3 regions of the Holzapfeliella sp. JNUCC 72 genome follow, and region 1 is predicted to be linked to each of the others. Evidence: riboswitches for the same ligand, from Rfam matches in the RefSeq annotation. Region 1 holds a riboswitch; each other region holds the start of a gene.
The links. Region 1 has a riboswitch for lysine ahead of JNUCC72_RS05475 (ABC transporter permease subunit). Riboswitches for the same ligand answer to the same signal wherever they lie in the genome.
Positions count from the first base shown of each region.

Region 2: it holds a riboswitch for lysine, as region 1 does, so the genes downstream of both, lysA (diaminopimelate decarboxylase) here and JNUCC72_RS05475 (ABC transporter permease subunit) in region 1, are expected to answer to the same signal.
Region 3: it holds a riboswitch for lysine, as region 1 does, so the genes downstream of both, JNUCC72_RS02000 (aminotransferase class I/II-fold pyridoxal phosphate-dependent enzyme) here and JNUCC72_RS05475 (ABC transporter permease subunit) in region 1, are expected to answer to the same signal.

Region 1 covers NZ_CM132220.1:1,105,480-1,111,652, reverse strand. The annotation lists gene JNUCC72_RS05485 (YfbR-like 5'-deoxynucleotidase) at 1-524, shown strand, start outside; gene JNUCC72_RS05480 (amino acid ABC transporter ATP-binding protein) at 555-1,301, opposite strand; gene JNUCC72_RS05475 (ABC transporter permease subunit) at 1,301-2,848, opposite strand; lysine riboswitch at 2,997-3,172, opposite strand; gene JNUCC72_RS05470 (NAD(P)H-dependent oxidoreductase) at 3,241-3,939, shown strand; gene JNUCC72_RS05465 (hypothetical protein) at 3,929-4,102, shown strand; gene JNUCC72_RS05460 (aldo/keto reductase) at 4,137-5,015, opposite strand; gene lepB (signal peptidase I) at 5,182-5,703, shown strand; gene rbsK (ribokinase) at 5,722-6,173, shown strand, end outside.
Region 2 covers NZ_CM132220.1:748,352-754,524, reverse strand. The annotation lists gene JNUCC72_RS03690 (nucleoside deaminase) at 1-281, shown strand, start outside; gene JNUCC72_RS03685 (cation:proton antiporter) at 367-1,548, shown strand; gene dapF (diaminopimelate epimerase) at 1,545-2,528, opposite strand; gene JNUCC72_RS03675 (aspartate kinase) at 2,539-3,891, opposite strand; lysine riboswitch at 4,092-4,267, shown strand; gene lysA (diaminopimelate decarboxylase) at 4,365-5,669, shown strand; gene dapD (2,3,4,5-tetrahydropyridine-2,6-dicarboxylate N-acetyltransferase) at 5,692-6,173, shown strand, end outside.
Region 3 covers NZ_CM132220.1:415,369-421,541, reverse strand. The annotation lists gene JNUCC72_RS02010 (AEC family transporter) at 1-682, shown strand, start outside; gene ppcA (phosphoenolpyruvate carboxylase) at 732-2,216, opposite strand; gene JNUCC72_RS02000 (aminotransferase class I/II-fold pyridoxal phosphate-dependent enzyme) at 2,273-3,457, opposite strand; lysine riboswitch at 3,574-3,753, opposite strand; gene JNUCC72_RS01995 (YeiH family protein) at 3,830-4,831, opposite strand; gene JNUCC72_RS01990 (LysR family transcriptional regulator) at 4,951-5,763, shown strand; gene glnA (type I glutamate--ammonia ligase) at 5,786-6,173, opposite strand, start outside.

The DNA.
Region 1 (6,173 bases):
GAGTGACACAAATGGCGCAAATGCTAGGCGATTTAGAGGAGATTTCAGGACATACGATTAATTGGCGTGTGCTATACGAAAAAGCCTTAAATCACGACTATACAGAGCGTTTCATCGGTGATATTAAGACACCTGTTAAATATGCGACTTCTGAATTACGCGAGTTGATTGCCAATGTGGAAGATTCAATGACCGAAAACTTTATTCAAAATGAAATCCCAAAAGAATTACAAGAACGCTACCGTAGACGATTATCTGAGGGGAAAGATGATACGCTAGAAGGTCAGATTTTATCAATCTCAGATAAAATGGACTTATTGTATGAAGCATTTGGTGAAATTCAAAAAGGCAATCCACAAGAAGTTTTCATGGAAATTTATCGTGAAAGTTTGCAAAGCATCAAGAAATTTAATCACTTATATAGTGTGCAGTATTTCTTTGAAAATATTTTACCTGAAATGTTATCAGAAGACTTTCCATTTAGAACAAGAGTGATGGAAGTCACAAACTTAATTTTAGAGTAATAAAAAAACACCGCTTAAAGCGGTGTTTTTTTATTGATTCAAGTAGCGTTTTAAGAACTCTTTTGTACGGTCTTCTTTTGGATTATTGAAGATTTCTTCTGGTGTGCCTTCTTCAGCAACAACACCTTTATCCATGAAAACAATGTGGTCAGAAACATCACGGGCAAAAGCCATTTCATGAGTAACTAAAATCATAGTCAAACCAGTATGTGCTAATGCTTTCATAGAAGCAAGCACGTCTTCAACCATTTCAGGGTCAAGCGCACTGGTAGGTTCATCGAACAATAGGACATCTGGTGACATTGAAACGGCACGAGCAATCGCAACACGTTGTTTTTGTCCACCTGAAAGTTGAGCAGGTTTTGCCTTGATGTAAGGATCCATACCAACTTTTTTAAGTTGTTCCATAGCCATTTCTTCAGCTTCTTGTCGTGAACGGCCAAGAACAGTCGTTTGGCCTACAATACAGTTTTCAAGAACGTCTAAGTTGTTGAATAAGTTAAAGGATTGAAAAACCATGCCGACTTTGGAACGGTACTTGGTAATTTCAAAACCGTTACCTAAAATGTTTTCACCTTTGAAGTTAATTTCGCCATTAGTTGGATCTTCAAGCAAGTTTAAACATCTTAGTAAAGTTGATTTACCAGAACCGGAAGAACCAATAATGGTTACAACTTCACCCGGTGTAACATCTAGTGAAATATCTTTTAAAACAAGATGATTTCCAAATTTTTTCTCTAAGTTACGAACACTAATAATTGAGTCTTGGTTAGCCATTAGTTTTTCACCTCTCTTGAATTAGAAGTCACTTGTTCTTGATTAGCCATTAAATTGTAATCTTTAGGACCATTTAATTTCTTTTCGATAAGTCTGAAGATACGTGTAATTGTAAAGGTTAGAACTAAGTAAATAAATGTAATTGTTAGGTAAGTGTGGAAGAACTGGAAGTTTTGTCCAGCAATTGTTGAACCTGTGAAGAATAGTTCAGAAACTGAGATGATGCTCAAGACGGAAGTATCTTTGATGTTAACGATGAATTCGTTAGCAACAGAAGGTAAACTGTTACGAACAGCTTGAGGGAGAATGATTTTTCTCATTCGTTGGAAGTGATTCATTCCTAAAGCACTTGCAGCTTCAAATTGTCCTTCGTCAGTTGAAATAATCCCACTACGGATGATTTCAGAAAGGTAAGCCCCTGTGTTAATTGAAACAACAATTAAAGCAGCTAAAGTACGGTCTAAGTTAAGCCCAAACATTTGAGCAGCACCGTAGTAGAATACAGCAGCTTGCACAATCATCGGTGTTCCACGGAACAGTTCGATATAAACAGAAGCCAGGAAACTAGCAACTCTAGTCGTCCAACGTTTACCACGCGATTTAGCAAGTGGAATCGTTCTGATAATTCCAACTAACAAACCAATGAAGAAACCGACGATAGTTCCGATTAATGAAATGAAAACTGTCATAGCAGTACCACGAAGTAACATAGCACCATATTGTTGCCAAATATTGATGAACCAATTACCTTCAGTCGCAGGTTTTGGCTGACTGTGAACGGCTGTTGTCATCATTTTATCACGTTCATCTTCGGGAATAGTTGCTAGAATTTCGTTAACTTTTTCAAGATTTGAATCACCTTTACGTAATCCAATTGCACTTTGTGTTTCTGAAGGATCTAAATGGAAACCTTGTCCTCTTTTGAATTCAATCATTTTAAGATTTGGATTAGCACTTGAAACGCTAATGCCTTCCGGCTTTTCAGAAACGTAACCATCGATAGTTTTTGATTCAAGAGACACACGCATTGCTGAAAAGTCTTTCATAGCAGGTTCTTTGATGGCACCTTTGATTTGGTTAATAGCGTCATAGTGGAAAGTGCCAAGTTGTCCAGTTATTTTTGCACCATTGAAGTCAGCTAAGCTAGTTGCATTGGCGTATTTTCCAGTACTATTTACGACCATTACAATATTTGAAGTATAGTAGGCGTTTGTAAAGTCAATAGCTTGACGGCGTTCGGGTGTTGGTGACATACCGGCGATAATCATATCGATTTTGCCAGAAGTTAGAGAAGGAAGTAGTCCATCCCATTGTGTTTTAGCAACAACAACATTTTTTTTGCCAAGTCCAGCGGCAATTTTTTTAGCCATTTGAACATCATAACCATTAGCATATAATGATTCTCCGTCAATTTTAACGGCCCCATTGGAATCATCTTGTTGTGTCCAGTTGTAAGGCGGATAGTTAGCCTCCATTCCGACACGTAATGTATCACTTTCTTCAGCGTGTACTTGGTTAGTGGATAAATTAGCTAATCCAACAAGCATGATAATAGCTGAAAAGAAAGTTAAAAGCGGGTTAACTTTCAAAGTTTTCATAAAATTACTCCTTCATGTTTTTGATTTAACACAATAAAAAAAACCTTTAAAAAATAAAGGTTTTGAGGCATTATGAAATAAATTACTGATTATTAAATAACATAATAGCACTCCTCAGATAACTGAGACAGTTCTAGTTGTTTGCCAACTAGACCCAGAAGAATTATTGTGTAGGCAACAAGTCTTCTTCGGCGATAAAATCCTGCCTTAGCTGGTCTTTGTGAACTACACACTCGCAACTAAATAGTGATTATCGCAACCTCTATTGCATTTCTTATTAAATTACTTACATATGATACCCTTAGAATAGAATATTGTCAACGAAAACCAGGAGGAAGCCAATGAAAGTCCATATTTTTGTTTCTCATCCAGATGTTAATAATTCTGTTACGCAACAATTTTTTAAATCAACGCTCGCTTTAGCAGACGCTGAAGTCGAGGTAACAGTTTTAGATGAGCAAATTATGCAAAACCAACAATTTAATAGGAAACAACACCAAGAAAATATTTTAGCTGCAGACCATGTTATTTTTCAATTTCCTTTGTATTGGTACTCAGCACCTTACTCACTTAAAAAATGGCAAGATGACATTTTTACTAATCGATTTATAAATGAGCTAACAAAATTGAATCAGCTTAAACGAAAAAGTTTATCTTTAGTTATCAATACAGGACAACCTCAAAAAGATTTTCAACCCGGACAAAAATCACAATTTAGTTTAAATGAGATTTTAAGACCTTATCAAGTTTTTGCAAATGAATTAGGATTTAATTACCTAACCCCATTTATTGTGTATCAGTTTGCTTATTTAAATGAACAACAACACTACCAATTGTTAGTTGATTACTTAATTCACGTGGAATTGATTAAACCAAGTTTTGTGGATAAGGGTCAATTTTTGCTTAACAAAATTAGACAAAATAGTAACTTAAACGACAATATTCAATTGCAGGCTGTTGTTGATACGATAGATGAACAATTGACTGATTACAAAGATCTAAGAGATGCACTAGATGAGGTGAAGGACAATGAAGAATGATTGGATGAAGGCCATTATTGAAGAGGCATCAAAGAACGAAAATAATTATGAAAAACGTGCATTGTTGAGTTATCTCAATCAATTTCAACATCAACTAGAAGTTCGCCGTGATTTAGCAGAAGGGGAACTTGATGGTAGATTGTGGAACCATGAACAATGGTAAACAAAAAAGACTGACAATTGTCAGTCTTTTTTGTTTAGTCGCCCCATTCTTCAACAGCTTCGTTGATTGAGCCGCCTTCCCATGAAAAGTCGTTGTACCAAAGTGAACGTTTTTCTTGGTTCATGCTGTATAATTTTTGCATATCTTGAGCAGATAATTCAAAGTCAAAGATGTCAGCATTTTGTTGGATACGTTCTTCATGAACAGATTTAGGAATTGTGATAATACCGCTTTGGAAGTTCCAACGTAGAACAACTTGAGCAATTGTTTTGTTGTACTTATCAGCAATTTTTTGTAGTTCAGGATCAGTTAGAACAGCGCCACCGCCAAGAGGTGACCAAGCTTGTAAATGAATACCATGTTGTTGGTTGAATGCTAAAATGTCACGTTCTTGAATTAGTGGATTGTATTCCATTTGGTTAACAGCTGGAATAATCGTAGCGTGATCAAGTAAGTTTTGCATACGTTCGTTATCAAAGTTTGAGACACCAATTGCACGAGCTTTACCAGCTTTGTAGATTTCTTCAACTGCACGCCATGTATCCACGTATTTACCGGTTACAGGCCAGTGAACAAGTAGTAAATCAACGTAGTCAGTTTGTAGACGTTCTAATTGACCATCGATTGCGTCAAGTGTTTCTTGGTAACCTTGGTCACCACCGAAAATTTTAGTTGTTAAAAAGATGTCTTCGCGGGTTTTACCAACAGCTTTAAGTCCTTCAACAAGACCTTCACCAACACCGCGTTCATTTCCATATTGTTTAGCAGTATCAAACATTTCGTAACCATGTTTTAAACCTAGCATAACTGCTTCTTTTGCTTGAGTGTTGTTAGATTTCCAAACACCAAGTCCCATTTGAGGAATACTTGTACCATTATTTAAAGTGATACGTGTAGATAAATCGAAACTCATAAATAAAATCCTCCTTTAATTTTTCACTTCTATAAAAACATTTCAGCTTAATAATTTCAAATAAAATGTTTAGAAAATAGCTGTTTCACATGAAACTTTTAAGCATTTATCACGAAAAATTCATATTAAGTTGATAGGATATACTTGAAAAAGTAGGTGAAAAATTGTGTATTCATTTTTGAAATTTTTGTTTAAATTAGTAATTGAACTTTTAATTTTAGGTGGATTTTGTTGGTTTTTGTTTACCCAGGTTATTAATATCGGTATTATAAAAGGGCAATCAATGGAAAAAACATTATATGATGGCCAATACACGATTTCTGTGAAAATGATAAAACCTAATCGTGGGGATGTTGTTGTGATTAAGTCACCTGATAATCCTCAAGTTCGCTATATAAAACGCGTGATTGGCGTAGGTGGAGACACTATCCAAGTTAAAGATAATCAATTGTATATTAATGGTCAGTTGACCGAAGAGCCTTATTTAGCACCTGATGTCAAAACGGAAGATTTTATCTTAGGAGATTTCACAGGGCGTGCTCACGTTCCTTATGGGTGTTACTTTGTGATGGGAGATAATCGTTCAAATTCATTAGATAGTCGTTCTTTTGGTTATGTGACACCAGATAATTTAGAAAGTGTCGTCAAATTAATTGTCTTTCCATTTCAAGATTTCAAAATTGTCTAATAGTGAAAGAGGAACAAGATGAGTACTAAAAATTCAGTCGCAGTTATCGGTAGTTTAAATCGAGATGTTATTTTACAAATCAATGAGTTGCCACTTGCAGGTGAAACAATTCAAACCCAAAAAGCTATCAGTTATGCTTTTGGTGGTAAGGGCTCTAACCAAGCTGTTTCATGTGTTCGAAATGGCAGCAAAGTTGCGATGGTTGGTTGTTTAGGCCAAGATGGGCATGGTAATCAATTCAAAGAAATGCTTCAAAGAAACAACATTAATTCACAATTTGTTAAACAATTAGCCAACGAAAATACAGGACAGGCTTATATTTTATTGCAAAGTTCTGGTCAAAATTCGATTGTGGTATCAGGTGAAGCTAATCATTTGTTAACTCCTCAAATGGTACAAGAAAGTCTACCTGTTATTCAGAATTCGGACTTTGTTTTAGCTCAATTTGAAGTGCCACTAGCTGCTATTGA
Region 2 (6,173 bases), 360 kb from region 1:
AACTTGAGACATTTGATTTGTCAGGATGTGAGTTATACACTTCAAGTGAACCGTGTCCAATGTGTTTAAGTGCTATTATTTGGGCAAACATTAAAATGGTTTATTATGGTAATAGCGCCGTAGATGCTGCTGATATTGGTTTTCGTGATGATTATATTTATAAATTCATTGAAGGTGGAACAAAAGATAAAACTGTCATGGACTTACAACAACATGATAGAGAATTGACTATTAAAAGTTTTGAAGAATTTGCTGCTGATCAAGACAAAACAATCTATTAAATTTAAACAAATTAAAATTTATTGTTTTGTTCGAATTAAAATTATGGTAAACTTTATCGAGAATTTTTATAGTTAGGAAAGAAGTATGCACACTAATTTAGAATTATTAATCGTATTATCCATGGCATTGATTGTACCAATTGTAATGGCAAAGTTTAAAATAAATAATGTTCCTGTTCCTGTCGCTGAGATATTGATAGGAATAGTTCTAGGGAAAGGGCTTTTGAATATTGTTCAAATGACCCCGACGCTAAACCAATTATCCTCCTTAGGTGTTATGATATTGTTATTCTTAAGTGGGATGGAAGTTGACTTATCGATATTTAAACGGCGAAGTAAAGCTGAGAAAGCAGGACAATCATTTTTTAAAATGCCTTTAGGGATGGCGGTTTTATCAATTATCTCAATTATTGTGCTGGCATTAGGCTACAGCTTACTACTAAGTTACTTTAATATTTTTTCGGAATTTTTATTTGCAACAATTTTATTTACCACAATGACAATTGGCATGATTTTAGTTGCACTAAAAGATAAAAAACTTGAAAATACTAGTTATGGACAAACCCTGCTTCTAATTGCAATTCTGGGTGTTGTTATCCCATTAATTGAAATCACTTTTTATATGACATTTAAAGGTGCCAGGGGAGCAATACTTTGGTTATTCCCACTCGTATTTATAGTGGCATTATTATTATTGAACGTCAAAAAAGTCCATCAGTTTTTTGATAAAATAGACAAGTCAACAACACAGTTAGATATTCGGTTAGCTTTCTTTTTAATTATTGTATTAGTTACAGTTGCTGAAAAAACAGGTGTTGAAAATATTTTAGGGTGTTTCTTAGCAGGGTTGGTCATGAAATCACTTAATCCAAGCGAAGAAACAAAGCAAAAATTAACCTCAATTGGATATGGATTCTTTATTCCAATATTTTTCATTTCAACTGGATTAAAATTAGACTTAAAAAGTTTAGTGAGTGATCCTAATACGCTGATGTTGATTCCTATTTTCTTCTTTGGGTTTATGTTGACAAGACTTCTAGTCGTACCAATTTTGATGCAAAAATACTCATTCAGACAAGCACTTTCAGGCATGATGTTGACAACAACAACTATTACGTTGATTGTACCTAATGTTACCCTAGGTCAAAGTGCAAATATTATTGATGCAAAGCAAGCAGGTGCTTTTATTCTAGCGGCTGTTATTACAACAATTGTTGATCCAATTGTATTCTCGAAAATATACCCACAAAAAAAACAAGCAGATTAGTCTGCTTGTTTTTTTATTTGTTCAATAAATTTTAGATAGCTTTTCTGTTCTCCTGTTTCACTAACAGTGGCGTGATTGAATTGACGATTGAATAAATCATCTTCAGATATTGTGATGTTATGAGTGTGAGTGGCGTTGCCGATTAACTCTATCCAAAAGTCATTATTAGATTCTTTGTGAACAATCGTTTTAACGACACCACCTGGATTATAAACGGTTATTTCATCTGAAGGAAAAGAATCGATACCTTTATGTAAAACATAAGCAAGAGAAGTCGCAGACATTCCAGTACCACAAGCATTTGTGAAGCCAACACCGCGCTCAAATGTACGAACAAAAAGCGTATTATCTGATAGTATTTTTCCAAAATTGACATTAACACCATCAGGGAAATAATCATTCTTTTGATTGAGTTTTTCCCCTAATGTTTCAAGTGTGTTATTTAAGTCTTCATCTGTTTGAACAAAACTAATTAAGTGAGGATTAGGGACCGCGATAGCATAGAAATTTAAATGATCATTAAATTTTGGAACGGGTGAGTTGAGTAATTGTGTTGTTCCTAGGTTATGAAAAGGGAAGTAATGGTTATCAAAGTGGACAGGTGAGATTTCCACACCAAACGCAGGAACGTTTTGAGCCAGGCTGTCTTGTTTTTTAACAGTTAAATTTGCATTAGCTGTTTCGACTTTGAATTCAGATTCTTGATATTTTTCGGCTAAATAACGCGCCACCGTACGCAATCCATTGCCACACATAGATGCCTCGCTACCATCGGCATTAATGACGCGCATTTTGCCTAAACAATCGGTATTTTGAGATTTTGAGACGACTAATAGACCATCGGCCCCCTCCAAAAAAGATTCTGTTAGTTGCTGTGTAAGTGCGATGATTTGGTCATCTGAGGGATTAAATGAAAGTTGATCTAAGTCTAAAATAAAAAACTGGTTAGATGAACCGTGAACTTTTTGTAATGTAATCATTGTTAAACTCCTAACTAAAAAAATTATGATAAATATAGTCTATTGCTAAATCAGCATCGGCTTGTCTAGTCCCAAGCATTACAGAAATTCTTGAGGCACCTTGATTAATCATATGAATGCCAATATTATTTTGAGCCAGTGGCGAAATGACACGATCTAAGACACCAATATTATCTTTCATACCTTCACCAACAACCATGATAATGGCGTAATCATTAATCCATTGCATTTCGTCTGGTTGAAGAGTGTTTTTAATCTCTTGACAAAGTTGTTTGATTTTAAGGTCTGTAAGTTGGCTTTTATCAAAGATAATTGTCAAATCATCGATACCTGAAGGCATATGCTCATAAGAAACATTATAGCGATATAAAATCTCTAGCAATTTTAATGTGAAGCCAACCTCTTTATTAAGTAGATAACGGTGGAGATATAAAGCAGCAAAACGATCAGAGCTGGCCACACCTGTTATTAAATGTTCTGGCTCAAAATCATTTTCAGGTACGATAAGTGTGCCCGGTAAATCAGGATGGTTAGTGTTTTTAACGTTAATAGTAATTTCAGCTTCAATTGCTGGAATAATGGCTTCATCATGGAATACTGAAAATCCAGCGTAAGAGAGTTCACGTAATTCACGATAAGTCATTTTATTAATGGCATATGGATTTTTGACAGTATTAGGGTTTGCTGCATAAATTGCATCAACATCTGTGAAATTTTCATAGCAGCTGGCATTGAAGCCTTTTGACAAGATAGCACCTGTAATATCTGAGCCACCACGTGAAAAAGTGGCGATTTTATTGTCTTTAGTGATGCCAAAGAATCCAGGTACAATTAAAAGCTCATCACCAACATCAATTGATTTAATGTTGTCGTAAGTTTCATCTAAAACTTGTGCGTTATTAGCTGAATCACTAACATAAAATCCAAATTTTTCCGGATCTAGAAATCGAGCTTTAAGCCCTAGATGGTTTAAAATCAATGTCATTAGCTTTGCGTTTAATCGTTCACCATGAGCTTTAAAACAAGCCATTAGATAGGCGTTGTTTTCGAATTTTTCATACTTTAATTTTTCGATTTTATCTTTAATGCTTTGCAATTCTTCTTCTTCTAAATCAAAGTGGTTTGCGATTTCAACATATCGGTTGAATAGCTGTTCGGTGATTGATTCAGTAGGCTTGTTTTCGATTGTAAGTGTAGCGTATTTGATTAATAAATCTGTAACTTTCGTATCAGAAGCACTTCTTTTTCCTGGGGCTGAAGTCACAACAACTTTGCGACTTGAATCTTGTTTTAAAATATTAATAACTTTCTCAAACTGTTGTCCTGAAGCTAGCGAGCTTCCGCCAAATTTAACTACTTTCATAAAAATTCCCCTTTAGCTTTCTTTTCAAATGATAAGTAAATTAAATTTAACATGCCTGTTTTAAATTTCAACACCCAAATCCGACTAATACATGTCGTTTTAAAGGTCAATATATGGAAATAAATAAAAATAAAAAAATTTTTAAAAAATAATTAACCTAATGGTTTGACTTTTGATTGGTTTTATTATAATATTTTAATCACATCGAAGAGGTTGCAGCTAACATTATTAGAAATAACTAGTCTTCTGTTAAGACAATTATGTTATTTTGAAAGGGGAAGTTGCCGAAGCTAGTACTTAAGCAGATAAGTATCGGCTGGGACATGATTGAACAAGTCATGGACTGTCGCAGTAATTGCGGAGAGCTATCGACAAACGAACAATCATGATGAATGTGAAACTTTCAAAGGGTTCTTTTGTTATTTTAGATAGCAGAAGAACCCTTTTTATATAGTCTTGGAGGAATTTTCGTTATGGAACATAATTTTAATTTAGTCACAAATGCGAATCATCATTTAGAAATAGGCGGAATCGATACTGTTGATTTGGTTCAAAAATATCAGACGCCATTAGTTGTTTATGATATTTCAAAAATCAAACAACAAATTGCAGGATTCAAATCTGTTTTTGAGCAAAACGATGTTGAATATGAAATTAGTTATGCTAGCAAGGCATTTTCATGTTTAGCCTTATATGAATTGATGCAAAAAGAAAATCTACATCTGGATGTAGTATCTGGTGGCGAATTATTCACCGCGCAACAAGCTGGATTTGATTTATCAAAAATTAGTTTTCATGGCAATAATAAATCATTTGATGAAATCAAAATGGCTGTCGATGCGGGTGTAGGTGTTATCGTCCTTGATAACTTTCATGAGATTGAATTGCTATCGTCTTACTTGATTGATACCCAGCAACAAGCTGATGTGATGTTGAGAATCACACCCGGAATATCAGCACATACACATGACTATATTCAAACTGGTCAAGAAGACAGTAAATTTGGCTTTGATTTAAATTCTGGTCAAGCTGAAGAAGCTTTGACAACGGTTTTAAACAATCCTAACTTGACTATGAAAGGATTCCATTCACATATTGGATCACAAATATTTGAAGTTAATGGGTTTGAAATGGCAGCTGAAAAGCTGATTGATTTAGCCAATGATTGGTATCAAAAATATAGTTATCAACCAGATGTGATTAACGTTGGTGGTGGTTTTGGAATTGCTTACACAAATGATGATAAACCGCTAGCACCTGAGGTATTTGTTGATGCAATCATCAAAAAAATCAAAGAAAAAACAGCAGATTTTGGTTTAAAAATGCCAGCGATTTGGATAGAACCTGGAAGATCGATTGTAGGACCTGCAGGTTATAACTTATATACAATCGGTTCTCGTAAAGAAATCCCAGGAAAATCTGCTTATGTGAGTGTTGATGGTGGTATGGGAGATAATGTTCGACCAGCACTTTACCAAGCAGAATATGAAGCTGCAATTGCTAATAAAATGGATCAAGAACCAGTAGAAAATGTCCGTGTGGCAGGTAAATATTGCGAATCAGGAGACATTTTGATTCAAAAAGCAGCTTTTCCAAAAACACAACCGGGCGATATTGTTGCAATGCTTAATACGGGTGCTTATGGTTACTCAATGGCGTCAAATTATAATCGTAATTTAAAACCCGCAGTTGTTTTTGTTGAAAACGGAAAAGATGACTTAGCAATTAAAAGACAAAGTTACCAAGACTTAATCAAATTAGAAAACAGTTTATATTAATTATCAAAAAGGAGACTATATAATGGAAAGAAAAAGCGCACAAGAAATTATTAACTTTATTGGAAATGCCGAAAAACAAACACCTGTTAAGGTTTATATCAAGGGACAATTAAGTGAGATTAATTTTCCAAATACAATTAAAGCTTTTGTAGAATCAAAAACAGGGACACTATTTGGTAACTGGGCTGATGTTGAACAAGTCTTAGCTGATAATCAATCTTTAATTACAGAATACGAAATTGAAAACCATATGAGAAATTCAGCGGTTCCACTATTAGATATGAAGAAAGTTAATGCGCGTATTGAACCAGGTGCTATCATTCGTGACCAGGTTTACATTGGAGATAACGCTGTTATTATGATGGGCGCTTTAATCAACATTGGTGCTGAAATTGGAGAAGGTACAATGATTGATATGGGAGTAATCCTAGGTGGGCGTGCAACTGTTGGTAAGAATGCTCACATTGGTGCCGGAACAGTTTTAGCGGGTGTCATTGAGCCAGC
Region 3 (6,173 bases), 490 kb from region 1:
ACGTCGAGGCGTTTTCGTCAATGCAATCGTTAATGCTAATACAATATTTATTGGTTTACCTTTGAACATTGCTCTATTTGGCGATAAAAGTATGACCTTCTTCTTGGTCTACTATATTGTCAATACCGTTTCAACTTGGGCATTTGGTGTCTTCTTGATTTCAAATGATGACCCAACTAAACTTCAAGAAAAAGCCAAACGCCAAATTGATTGGAAGAAAGTTCTACCAATGCCTCTAATCGGTTTCTTAGTGGCTCTTGTCTTTTTACTATTAAACATTCCAATTATGAAAGTTTCATTTGTTAGTTCCGCATTAACTTATGTTGGTAACTTAGTAACGCCTTTATCCTTAATTTACATCGGGATTGTTTTAGCTGATGCCGGATTAAAAAGTATTAGTTTTGACCGTGATACCACTGCAGCTTTAGTCGGTAGATTCATTGTCTCGCCTATCGTTATGATTTTAGTATTAACAGCTGTTAAAGGTATGGGGGCTGATTTACCAACACTTGCTTCCCAAACATTAATTGTCCAATCAGCAACACCTATGCTTGCTGTTCTTCCTATCTTGGCTAATGAAGCTCATGGGGATGTTAAATATGCAACTAATATTGTGACAACAAGTACCGTTTTATTTATCATCGTTGTTCCAATTTTAATGTCAATTATTCAATTTATTTAATTTAATAACGCAACAAAAAAGACATTTGCTTTTGCAAATGTCTTTTTTATTAGCCTAAGAATCTTCTTAGTTTACTCATTTTTTCAATCAATAAAGTCTGAACTTCTTTATCTGAAATGCTGACTAAGTCTGTTGCTAGTTGAGAATGTTGAGCTTGTTCTTTTGTTTTTGGACCAGCTTCAATGTCAAAACGTTTCGTTAAATCTGCGACGTCGGCTTCAATCTTACCAAATTCTGGATTGATTTGTTTTAAGACTGCCATTGCTTCTGGACTATAAAATCCTAATATATGTTCAAAGTCACGTTTCATATTTGGATAGTAGCTTTGTAAAGTTGCCCATTCATCTTCTGATAATTTACTCAATGCTTGTCCTGAACCGATAATTTCTGGTGGAATTCCTACCGAGTATAAAGAACCAGTAAAGGTAATCGCACGAGGCATTTTGTAACCATCAACATCTCGAGAATAACCAATCATCCCCACGTGTTGATGACGGTCACGACGTTTTGGAAAGGCATCAAAAACAGATTGCAAGTCATTAATCAATGGATCTAGTGTATGGTGGTACTCTTTGGCTGTTTTTGCTGCAATTTCAAGTAAGATTGCTTCGTCAGCTGAATTTACAATATTAAATTCACTTTGACGTAACCCATTACGTAATTTATCGATTGCTGACTTGACTTCATCAATTGGATAATCATAACGAAAGGCCGATTGAACAGTTGCTGTTTTAAGTCCTGGGAATTCCTCAAGGTAACGATCAACAGATTGAGGAGAAAGTCCCCCTCTAAAGATTGTACTTCCTACCCCAGCAATTGGATAAACCGGTACGCCACTTTCTTTTGAAAATGCACCTAATCTAGATAATGCTAGCTTGTTTCCAATAATACTGTTTAAAAATCCATTTGAAAGCGCAGAATCAGAACCTGCTAAGAAAACACGTAAATACTCAATTGGGCGGTTAAAGTGTTTTTTGTACATCGCCATATATTCTTTTAAAATTTCAGGAGCATCTAGCTGCGCTTCAAAACTTTCAAATAGTGGAATCATTTGGAGTTGGTCGCTATTAGGATGTGTATTTTCAAATTCTTTATTCTTGAATTGTGCAAGTGATGCAAACTTATCTTCCATAGCAATCAGTTGATCTGCACTTTTCGTCATTGGCAGAACCGCTTCAAATAGCGGACGTTTTTTAAATTTTAAATCGTCTGCAAAATCTTCTGCCAGCATCATAGTTGTCATAGCTTGCATTAAACTATAACCTTTTTCTTCCCAAATGTTAGGTAATCTAAACGTTAAAAATTTATCGTCACCAAGTTCATGGTTTTTGAAATAGTCGTATTGTTTGGTATACAAACGGCTAATAACAGAAGAATCAGCATGCTTTCCTTCCCAGTCCCACATGTATTCATCGGCATCTAAAGTTGAAAAGTTAGCATAAGCTTCATCGATTTCTTCAAAAGCTGAAACAAATGGATTATGATGCTTTTTAAAGAACGGAATGTTAGCGTTATCTGGATGTTGAGTTCCCATTACGTTTGGTATCATTCTGTCTGTCAATTGATTGTCCTCCTGATTTTAATTACTAATTATCTGACTGTTTTAAGGTAATCACGAATACGATCCATCGCTAGTTGAATATCAGCTTCAGAAGCTGCATATGAAAAACGAATGTAACCTTGTCCACCTTTACCAAATGCACTTCCAGGTATGACACCAACTTTTGCTTGTTCAGCTAATTCTAGTGCGAACTGGTAAGAATCTTGTGTACATGATGCTGGAATTTTAGCAAATAGATAAAACGCACCATGAGGCTTAGCCATCTCAAAGTTCATACTTGTTAATTCATCAACAATTAAGTCACGACGCTTTTGATAGATTTTACGCATTTCAATCGCATCATTATCACCGTTATTAAGCGCTTCTGTTGCTGCAACTTGGGCAGGATTAGATGGTGAAGTCACCATGAAAGCATGCACTTTAGCAACTTTTGACATGAATTCTCTCGGTCCACAAACGTAACCAATTCGATATCCTGTCATAGCGTGAGATTTAGATAATCCGTTAATATAAATGGATTGTTGAGGCAATAGCTTAGCAATTGAAAAATGATCAACATCATAAGTTAATTCACAGTAAATTTCATCTGTAACAACAAAAATATCATGCTGTTCAATAACTTGCGCTAGAGCCTCAACGGTTTCTTTATCGTATTCAACCCCTGTTGGATTACTTGGATAATTAAGTAAAACTGCTTTAACTGAAGGCCCTTCTTCTTCAATCACTTCTGCCAATTTTTCAGGTGTTAATTGAAAGCCTGTTTGTGAGGTGTCAACCATAATTGGATGTGCACCTAGCAACTCGATAATAGGAAAATAAAGTGCAAATGTCGGTGTTGGCACAATCACTTTATCACCTGGATTTAACATCGTTTCAAAAGTGGCATAAATTGCTTCTGTTGCACCAATTGTCACGATTATTTCATCTTCTGGATTATAATTTAAACCTTGTTGACGCTTTAAATAATCAGAAACTGCTTTTCTAAGCTCTAATTTACCTGTTTGAGCTGAGTAGTGAGAATCATTATTTTGAATGCTTTCTACTGCAGCATTTTTAATATGTTCGGGTGTATCTAAATCAGGTTCTCCAATTGTTAGTTTTACAATATCTTGGATAGCTGAGATTTTTTGATCAAAGCTTCTAATCCCTGATGGATTAACTAAGTCTAACTTTTCGTTATACGTTGCACTTAATTTTGATGATAAATCTGGCATGACAGTCTCCTATTTCCGTAAATTATTATTCAGAAGAGTGGCTATTTAAAATATTAGACAAAAAAAGATTCCTTTGTCTAGGCAGACAAAAGAATCTAAACTGGCTTAGATGTCAATTTGTCGATAGCGCTCCATAAGTTTTATGCTTATGACAGTTTATGATTTATTCAACCATACCCCAACATCAAATCGTCACAACTCTTTGACGTTTCGGCAATATCCCCTCACTAGAGTAACTAATGCTATTGTGATAGCGAGTTATCTAGCTATTGTCAATTGCGACCTCTTCTACTAAATTAACTATAAGTTATTTTTTTGTGTAATTCAACCTTGCATTTCATTTTTGTTTAATTTTTTACTAATAATAAGTAATTAGAATAGTAACTTAATTAAGATAATTGCTCCTACAACTTGCAGCAAACTAATTAATAATCCATAACCTAAAAATCGACTACCGGAATCTTTAATCGTTTTCAATTTTAAGTTTAAGCCGATACCAGCAAGATTAATAACACCAGAGAAACTGGTTAATTCTTTTGCACTATGCGTTAGCTGCGTTGGTAAACTAACATAACTATTAATCAAAATAAAAATAATAAATGCCAAAATAAACCAAGGTACTTTAATGTATTGGCTAACTGATTTTTTAGGTTGGGCAGTTTTTTGACTTTTTCCCTGAGCCATTCTTGCAAAACTGATAACCACTACCGATAATAAAATCACTCGCAACATTTTAAATAGTGTTGCATATGTTGTCACGTCTTGATTAATTAAAGACGCTGTCCCCACAACTTGTCCTACAGATTGAAGAGTCCCACCTATTAATGCACCTAAAAGTAAGTCTTGCTTACCGAGTACAACAGGACCGACAATTGGCAGAATAATTAATAAGACAATTCCAACTAAACTAACTGTTGCTACTGCAGTTCGTCTTTCATCATCATTTGCTTTGATTTCTGGCGATACAGCCGCAATTGCACTTGATCCACACACAGCATTACCTGCCGCCATTAAAAGCGATGATTTTTTTGATACCTTAAAGACTCTTTTCCCTAACACTATTGCCACAATGATAGTCAACAACATCTGCAACACAATAAATAAAATACCATTAATCCCTAAAGACTCTATAGTTTTAAGCGTTACTGTTAACCCTAGTAGTGCAATTCCAATTTCAATGGGATATTTTTCTGACCATTTAACACCTGAATTTAGCTTAGACTGTGTTAAAACAGTATTACCTAACAAAATCCCCATCAACATGGCCAAAGATTCTGCTCCAATAAAAGGTAAATAAATTGCTAAATATTTAGCAACAACAGAGACAAGTAATGTCACTGCAATACCTGGTAAAAAAGATTTTTTGATTTTCATGTTTTCCTCTCCTTCAATACAGGCATAACTATATCACATCATTAATGTTAATATTTGTTTAATAGATAATAACTATATATACTATTAATAACCTTAATAACAAAAAGAAAGGACTCTTTATGTTCAAATTACTGCATACCTTTGTTGCTGTATATGAAACCTTGTCATTTTCAAAAGCAGCTGAACAACTTTTTTCTTCTCAACCTAGCCTCTCATTACACGTTAAACAACTAGAAGAAAGACTAAACACACAATTATTCATTAGAAATGGTAAAGCTAAACTAGAGCCAACACCTAATGCCACCAGACTATATCAAAGCACCACAAAAATTTTGAAAGAATGGCAAACTATTCAAACCGATATTAGTGATAATCCCAAAAAATATGATTTATTATTCGCGTGTTCGCAAACTAGCGCGCATACCTTCGTCCCTCAGTTATTATCTCAATTACCTTCTGCTATTTATAACGAGTATAATCTAGCTACTGAAGTACATAATTCTAAAGAAATTTTAGATGATGTGTTAAATCATCGCTTGGCTTTTGGTATCGTCGAAAAACCTGTTCATCATAATTTGATTGTTACTGAAAAAATAAAAACAGATCAATTAGTATTGGCCGGTAATCTTAAATCTGATACGTGGTTGCTCAGAGAAGAAGGTTCTGGCGTTTATCACTACACTAAAAAGTATCTGAACAATCATAATATTGTACCTAAAAACAGTATTATTGTTAAAAATAATCAGTTAATTGTCGATCTTTTGAAACAAGGGATTGGTAAATCCATTGTAAGTCTAGATGCCATTGATAACACCATTATGTTTCAAGAACTAGGGGCTCCATTTTTTAGACACTTTTATCTCATTTATCAAAAATTTGAAACCCATCCTTCAATCACAAACTTTATCGACAAAATAAAAAAAGCTATCTGAATTATTCAGATAGCTTTTAATTTTAGTACAATTCCATGTATTGGTCTCTTTCCCATTCAGAAACTGTTTGACGGTATGCTGACCATTCAAGTTTCTTAGAATCAATAAAGCTTTGTGTTAAGTGTTCGCCTAATGATTCTTTGATGACAGCATCTTTTGCGAATTCATCAACCGCTTCATTCAATGTTCCTGGAAGATCAGTAATATTGTTTTCACGACGTTCTTCATCTGTCATGTGGTAAATGTTACGATCAACAGATTCTACTGGTAATTCTTTAGTTTCAAGTCCTTCAAGACCAGCTGATAAGATTCCTGCAATAGCTAAGTATGGGTTAGCTGCTGGATCAACACTTCTTAATTCAAGACGAGTTCCAAGGCCACGTGACTGAGGAACACGGATAAGAGGTGAA